Phragmitibacter flavus: one gene and its partner. The protein of the gene in region 2 interacts with the protein of the main gene of each other region in a pairwise test. Links are inferred from orthologs where the notes say so. Each region holds a gene or a part of one and is shown on either strand. Other genes may lie near its edges.

Region 1 (2,921 bases), on a different replicon or contig from region 2:
ATTGCCCGCACCGGTCATCACTCCAGACATCGTCAACGGGGCACCATCGACTTCCACCGTCAATGCCTCGGCAAGCACCATGTTGGTCGAAATCAAGTCGCCTGCGTTCCCGGCTTTTTGAATCACCGCTCCCAATCCTCCATTGTTCATCGTCAGCGACCCTCCAATACCGGCAGCAAGCGTCAGACCGCCGTTTCTAAACGCCCACGAGTCCAAATTCAAGGCCCCCAACGTCACGCCGCCGTTGAGATTCACCAACATGCGCTGAAAAGGATAAACGTTGAAATTGGCCACATCACCCACTGCATTTGGCAACACCCCGACGTTCACCGGCGATAAAGAATCAGGATTCCAGTGACTGTGATTCTGCCAGTCAAACGTCCCCTCGTGGTAGAAGACATTCCAGTTAAAATCCGCCGCTGGAACCATGGGCACTGCGCCAAGTGACGCAGCGAACAAAGCGCGTTTGATGATTCGGGGGAAGAACGGACGCAGTGCTTTCATAAAGAGGAAGAGACGAAACAAAATTCAGTGCAATCACAAGTCTCCAAAACAGGCTGTCGACCTGTGAGAAAAACTGCAGTTGGTGCCTTGAAGATTAAATTTCTGATGTTCAAAAAAAATATTTTGAACGTTTTTAGCTTAAACCAAAATAACTTTCTACTATTTTTATTCGTCCGAGAAATAAACATTTTTTCTCGAAAGATGATTGTCCAGTTGAACGCACGTAACTCGAGACTGTCCACTTCGCCCTCGCTCGGAAAGCATTGCAACCGAAGCAGTCCGCCCAGATTTATGGGTCGAAATGCCTGTTCACCAAGACATGCATTCGCCATGTGCTTCGCCAGCTCGCCCGGCTGGCAAATGTCCCCTGTCAACGTTGGTTTTGACTGAGCTAGTCAACGAATTCAACCGTCACCGCAGCAGCAGCACGCCGGGCCTTCTCCCTCGCTGCATCAATCGTCATCGCCCGCACTGCAACCACGCCCATGCGACGTTTGCCCTTTACGGTCGGTTTTCCAAACAATCGCAAAGCAGAATCCGGCTCTGCCAGAGCTGCGCCCAGATTGCCATAAACGATGTTGCTCGAACTCCCCTCCACCAAAATGACCGCCGAGGCACTCGGCCCATGCTGAACGATGTTCGGAATTGGCAGCCCAAGAATTGCCCGGGCGTGCAAAGCAAATTCACTCAAGTCCTGTGAAATGATCGTCACCAAACCCGTGTCATGCGGTCGCGGTGAAACTTCGCTGAACCAGACCAAATCCCCCTTCACAAACAGTTCCACCCCAAAAAGCCCCCATCCACCCAAAGCCTCCGTCACCGCGCCCGCGATCCGCTCGCTCTCTTTCAAGGCGGCTTCACTCATCGGCTGGGGCTGCCAGCTCTCGCGATAATCGCCCTCCTTCTGCAAATGTCCGATCGGCGCACAAAACGACGTGCCGCCCGAATGCCTCACGGTCAACATGGTGATCTCATAATCAAAATCCACCATCCCCTCGACGATCACTTTTCCGCGTCCCGCGCGTCCGCCTTCTTGGGCATACTGCCAGGCGGGAGCAATGTCCTCCTCCTTGCGAATCACACTTTGACCTTTTCCCGAGCTGCTCATGATCGGCTTTACCACACAAGGAATGCCAATCTGCATCACCGCCGTCTGAAACTCCTCCTCCGTAGCCGCGAAAACATAACTTGAGCAGCGCAACCCCAACTCCTCCGCCGCCAGCCTTCGAATCCCCTCGCGATTCATGGTCAGCTTCGCCGCGAGCGCCGTCGGCACGACCTTGAATCCGTCCGCTTCCAGCTCCACCAACACCTCAGTCGCAATCGCCTCCACCTCCGGAACGATCAAATCCGGCTTTTCCAAAAGCAACACCCGCCGCAACGCGTCCGCGTCCAGCATTGACAGCACATGAGCCCGGTCCGCCACCTGCATCGCCGGGGCGTTGGCATACGAATCCACCGCGATCACCTCGCAGCCAAGGCGTTGCAGCTCAATCACCACCTCCTTGCCCAACTCCCCCGACCCCAGCATCAAAACCTTGGTCGCGGAAGGAGAAAAAGGAGTGCCAATCGAAGGAGAAAAAGAGGAGGCTGAGGACATCCCGCCACCTTTATCTGACTCCCCACCCAAGGCAAGCCTCAACCCTCATCCTTTAGCCCTTCGCCTTTATCCTTTCGCCTTTCGCCTTTCGCCTTTCCCGATCACACCATCCCCAGCTTCATCTTGCCTTCTTCGGAGATCATCCCCTGATTCCACGCCGGTTCCCAAACCAGGTCCACGGCTGCATCGTCGATCTCTTCGATGGTCATGATCCGCGACTGCGCATCGGCGGCAATCGTCGGTCCCATGCCACACCCGGGTGCCGTCAACGTCATGGAAATCTGCGCCTTTTTGCCACCTTCCTCTTCCACCACACGACAGCCATAAACCAGTCCAAGATCCACGATGTTCACCGGGATTTCCGGATCATACACGTTCTTCAACTGCTCCCACACCTGCAACTCGAGCGGGGTCGCATCCGCGGGAATATTGGTCGAAGAATCCGGCTCGCCAGCCGTTTCCGCGTTTGGATCAATGCCCAAGGCGTCCACGTCTTTTGCAGAAATGCGTGCCAGACCATGATCCGTCGCCACCGTGTAGGTGCCACCCAAAGCCTGGGTGATGATCACGCGTGTGCCAAGCGGCAACTGCACCGCATCTCCACTGGGGATCTGAATGGCTTCAACGTCGCGTGTAAGGGTAATGTCAGTATGCATATCGATATATAAAAAATTCCGTGCTCAAATCGGCACAATCTTGATCTTGCCAATCTTTTTGTCCGCCGCACCCAGCGCATCATGCAGCGTGGGAGCCATCACCATCGGAGCCGCCGCCTCCACCTTTGCCTTTGGCGAAGGCACTCCTGACTGCGACTCCG
Region 2 (4,115 bases):
GGCCGCCAAAAACGCCATCCTCATCGTCGAATTCGCCAAGACCCGTCGCGAGAGCGGCATGGGCATCCAGGAGGCTGCATTGGAAGGTGCTCGACTTCGACTGAGGCCCATCATCATGACTTCGCTCGCCTTCATCCTCGGGGTGCTGCCGCTGGTCATCTCCACCGGTGCGGGTTCCGCCAGTCGGCAGAGCTTGGGAACCGCCGTGTTTTTCGGCATGAGCGCGGCCACCCTCATCGGCGTGTTTTTTATCCCCTGGTTGTATGCGGTCGTTCAAGGCATCTCCGAAAAAATCACCGGTCCCCCCGAATTCAAGAAACCACCGGCGGTCGGTGAAAACGCCTCGCCAGCCGCGCATTCTTGATCCATCAATTCCCCCAATATCGGCTTCACTTCGACGTTGCACCTGCTTCGATTGTTTCAACACCCACTCGCCCCATCAAATGAAATGAAATGTCCCGCCTGCGCTGCAGACGAACTGCAAGAACTCAGCCCCACCTGCCCCAGCTGTGGTTTTCATCTCGCATCGTTGGATCGAATGATGGGCATCCCGCCCAAGTTGCGGTCCGGCATCACGGATCTGGTGGGCTTCCTCAGCAAACGACAGGTCGCCAAACTCACCAGCCATCTTCACGAACTCACTTTGCAGTTCCCCCAATGCCGGTTTGCCGCCGTGCTGGTGGAAGCTCCGGCCAAGGTGCCCTTTCCGGTTTATGTGTTCTGGTTGTTCAATAAAGGAGGCATTGCTGCACCGATGGAAAAAGGGGGCGATTGCCGCGTCGTGCTGCTGGTGATCGACACCAACACCGCCAGCTGCGCCTGCATGGTCGGTTACGGACTGGAGCCCTTCTTCACCGGCGAACGTCTGCAGCGCATCACCGACTCAGCACTGCCCTACCTGCTATGCCGCGAATTCTCCGACGCTTTTCATGCCTCTCTTGATGTCGTTCAGCAACAGCTGCATGAAATGTCACAGGACATTCCACGCCTGTATGGAATCCGCGAACAGGGCCAGGGTCAGATCCAGGATCAAGCCGGTGAGTCTTTCGCCTACTGATCAATAGTCGCGCGCCAGCAGGTAATCCACCAGGTCACGCAGACGCTTCCCATACGGCCCAAAAACCTCCAGTGCCGCATGTGCCTGTGCCGTCAGCCGCTGCGCTTCCGCACGCGAAGCCTCAATGCCCATCAACGCCGGGTAAGTGCTTTTCTGCGACGCCACATCCTTTCCGGCACTCTTGCCCAGCTTTTCGCTCGGTTGGGTGACATCAAGAATGTCATCAATGATCTGAAACGCCAGACCCGTCGCCGCGCCGAACTCACGCAAACCCTGCAACTGCTCCTTCGTCGCATCCGCCGCCATGCCGCCCAAAACCACCGAAGCCGTCAGCAACGCCGCCGTTTTGCTTTCGTGGATGTAACGCAAGTCTTCCAACGCCAGCTCTTTCCCTTCGCCCTCCACATCAGCCACCTGTCCACCCACCAGATGCAAACTCCCCGAAGCGCGCGCCAGTTCCGTCACCATGTCACCATGGGAATGATGCACCCCCTGCTGGGTCTTCGCCAACAATTCAAATGACAGCGCCTGAAGCGCATCTCCCGCCAGCAGCGCCACCGCTTCCCCATAAACCTTGTGACAGGTCGGCCGACCACGACGCAAATCATCGTCATCCATGCACGGCAGATCATCATGAATCAGCGTGTAAGTATGCAAACATTCCACCGCGCAGGCCGCGAATGAAGCCGCCTCTTTCGTGCCCCCACAAGCCTCTGCCGCCGCCATGCACAACACCGGACGCAAACGTTTTCCGCCGGCCAGCACGCTGTGCCGCATGGCCTGATGCAGCGAGGCCGGACGGGTCTCCGCTGCAGGCAGCCACTGGTCCAGCAGCACATCAATGAATTGCGCACGTTCCGAAAGATAAGTTTTGAAATCAGCCATGAAAAATGAGGGCAAGGAAGGAGGGAAGCAACCGCTTCGAATTTAGTTCCTTGCACCTTGAACCCCAGACTTGGCAAGCGCAATGTTCGCACGATCCATGACGCCCGATCCCCTCAGCCAACGCCGCATCGCCACCGCTCTCGCCGGACAACCCATTGGGCATGACGTGCAGGTCTTTGATGAGCTCGCTTCCACCAGCGACCATGTCAAGGACCTCGGCCTTGCCGGTTTTCCCCACGGTCTCGTCGTTTTTGCCGAGCAACAAACACAAGGCCGCGGTCGACGTGACAACCGCTGGCAATCCGAACCCTACGAGGACCTGATGCTTTCGATTCTCCTGCGACCTACCATCCCCCTCGAATTCTGGCCCCGTCTCACCGGAATCGCCGCCCTCGCGCTGTGCCGGACCATCGAATCCACCACCCCTCTGAAGCCCCTCATCAAATGGCCCAACGACGTCTTTGTCGACGGCAAAAAAGTGGCGGGCATTCTCGCCGAGACTTTCACCTCCAATCAAGGCCCCTTCATGGTTCTGGGCATCGGACTGAACATCAACCGCTCCTCATTTCCCGAAGAACTGACTCCCATCGCCACCTCTCTCCGACTCAGCCTCGGTCCATCGCAACCGCAACCCCGCGAACGCATCGCCATCACCCTCTTGAAGCAACTCAATCAGCTCACCCCCTTCTGGCAGGACTCCCACGAGGTGATCATCCAGGGCATTCGCGAGCGGAGCCTGCTCATCGGTCGTGCCATCCGCGCCAAACTCGATGACCACGAGATCTCCGGTCAAGCCATCGCCCTCAACGACGAAGGCCACCTCATCGTCGCCCCCGCCAGCGGCCCGACTTTCACCCTCACCAGCGCCGAACAAGTGCGTTGGAGCTAGAGCTGGCCGCAAGAGCCGCAACGCATCACATCGTTGCCCCCTCGAACCAAGCGCCCGCTCAGCAACCCCAGCACTACCACCCATTCCCCGCCCAGCATCCAATTCAACAAAAGCATCACCTTCCAACCCTTCCCAAGACGTCCCTGCTCTACATATTGGATCAAACCTCCGACCTCCGACCTCCGACCTCCGACCTCCGACCTCCGACCTCCGACCTCCGACCTCCGACCTCCGACCTCCGACCTCCGACCTCCGACTTCCGCCTTCCTGCTAAGAACAAAGAACCAAAACCCAAGAACTCTTCCCTGCAAAACAAAGCAAACCGTCACAGAAATATTCCTTGACCCCAGGCCGTTTTCTAGATTCAATTCAGGGTTAATCCTAATTGCCCCCTTCTCCAATATGCAATCGCGAGCTTCCAACCACCAAGCCCTGGGCACATCGGGTGTCAGAAAATCCATATTTGGAGCTCCAAGCTGCGGGAAATTTCGAAAAAACCTCGTTCTCGCGGCCACCTTTGCGGGACTGGGGATGGCTGCCTTCTCTCAGACGCAAGAAGTGGCCACTGATCCGGTAGGATTTGTCAAGCTCACTGTCCCTGGTCAATCAGATGCAGTGCTAGCCGTTCCTTTTTACCGAGCTTCGGTTCACAAAGGAATGATTCAGTCGATCAATGGCTCTGAAATAGTTTTGTCTGGATCAACCGGTTGGGCAGTCAATCAACTTGTATTCTCAGCTGGAGTCCAAAACAATTCGTATGCTGTTCTGATTTCAAGCGGTGTTAAGGAGGGAATGATTGCGAAAATCACAGCGAATAGCACAAACTCAATTACGGTGCAGCCGAAAGTCGGAGATGATTTATCTCAGATTCTCACAATTGCTGCGAATGGCCCTCAATCGGGCGATCTGGTCGATATCGTTCCTTTCTGGACCCCTACTTCTCTGATCACAGGGGTCCCAAATGTAGGAACTCAAATCTTAATTAAACCCACTGACAGTCCGGGCATTAACTTGTCGTCTCAAACGACTTTGGTATACAACGGAACTTCCTGGATCCAAAGTGCCTCAAATGCCAATCATTATCCTCTTGAGTTCGGCCAGTCATTCGTCCTCAGGAATAATGCAACGTCGCCGCTAGTTTTGGCGATGTCGGGAGGTGTTCCAATGAATAAATTTAGAACTCTCATCCGCACTTTTACGGCAGCCAACCGACAGGATGTTTGGTTCGGATACAGTAGTCCAATTCCGGAGGCAGTCGGAAACTTGGGTCTTGGGTTTTCTCCC

What was found. The genes of interacting proteins can lie anywhere in the genome.
Region 1: the proteins of FEM03_RS06295 (region 2) and purT interact in binary tests that used the Escherichia coli proteins (3 or more experiments, as listed by UniProt). The link is inferred for Phragmitibacter flavus from one-to-one orthologs.

Annotation. Positions count from the first base shown.
Region 1 is NZ_VAUV01000002.1:329,578-332,498, reverse strand. It holds purT (formate-dependent phosphoribosylglycinamide formyltransferase), read right to left. Parts: upstream 2,105-2,921; coding sequence 896-2,104; downstream 1-895. Other genes in the region: FEM03_RS03455 (iron-sulfur cluster assembly scaffold protein), read right to left, coding at 2,785-2,921; sufT (putative Fe-S cluster assembly protein SufT), read right to left, coding at 2,206-2,760; FEM03_RS03470 (beta strand repeat-containing protein), read right to left, coding at 1-504. UniProt on the Escherichia coli protein: Involved in the de novo purine biosynthesis. Catalyzes the transfer of formate to 5-phospho-ribosyl-glycinamide (GAR), producing 5-phospho-ribosyl-N-formylglycinamide (FGAR). Formate is provided by PurU via hydrolysis of 10-formyl-tetrahydrofolate.
Region 2 is NZ_VAUV01000004.1:271,577-275,691, forward strand. What follows is about bases 1-2,799. They hold FEM03_RS06295 (polyprenyl synthetase family protein), read right to left. Parts: upstream 1,943-2,799; coding sequence 1,058-1,942; downstream 1-1,057. Other genes in these bases: FEM03_RS06285 (efflux RND transporter permease subunit), read left to right, coding at 1-364; FEM03_RS06290 (TPM domain-containing protein), read left to right, coding at 449-1,057; FEM03_RS06300 (biotin--[acetyl-CoA-carboxylase] ligase), read left to right, coding at 2,040-2,799. Outside these bases: more of FEM03_RS06300, read left to right, coding at 2,800-2,831; FEM03_RS06310 (TIGR02597 family protein), read left to right, coding at 3,363-4,115.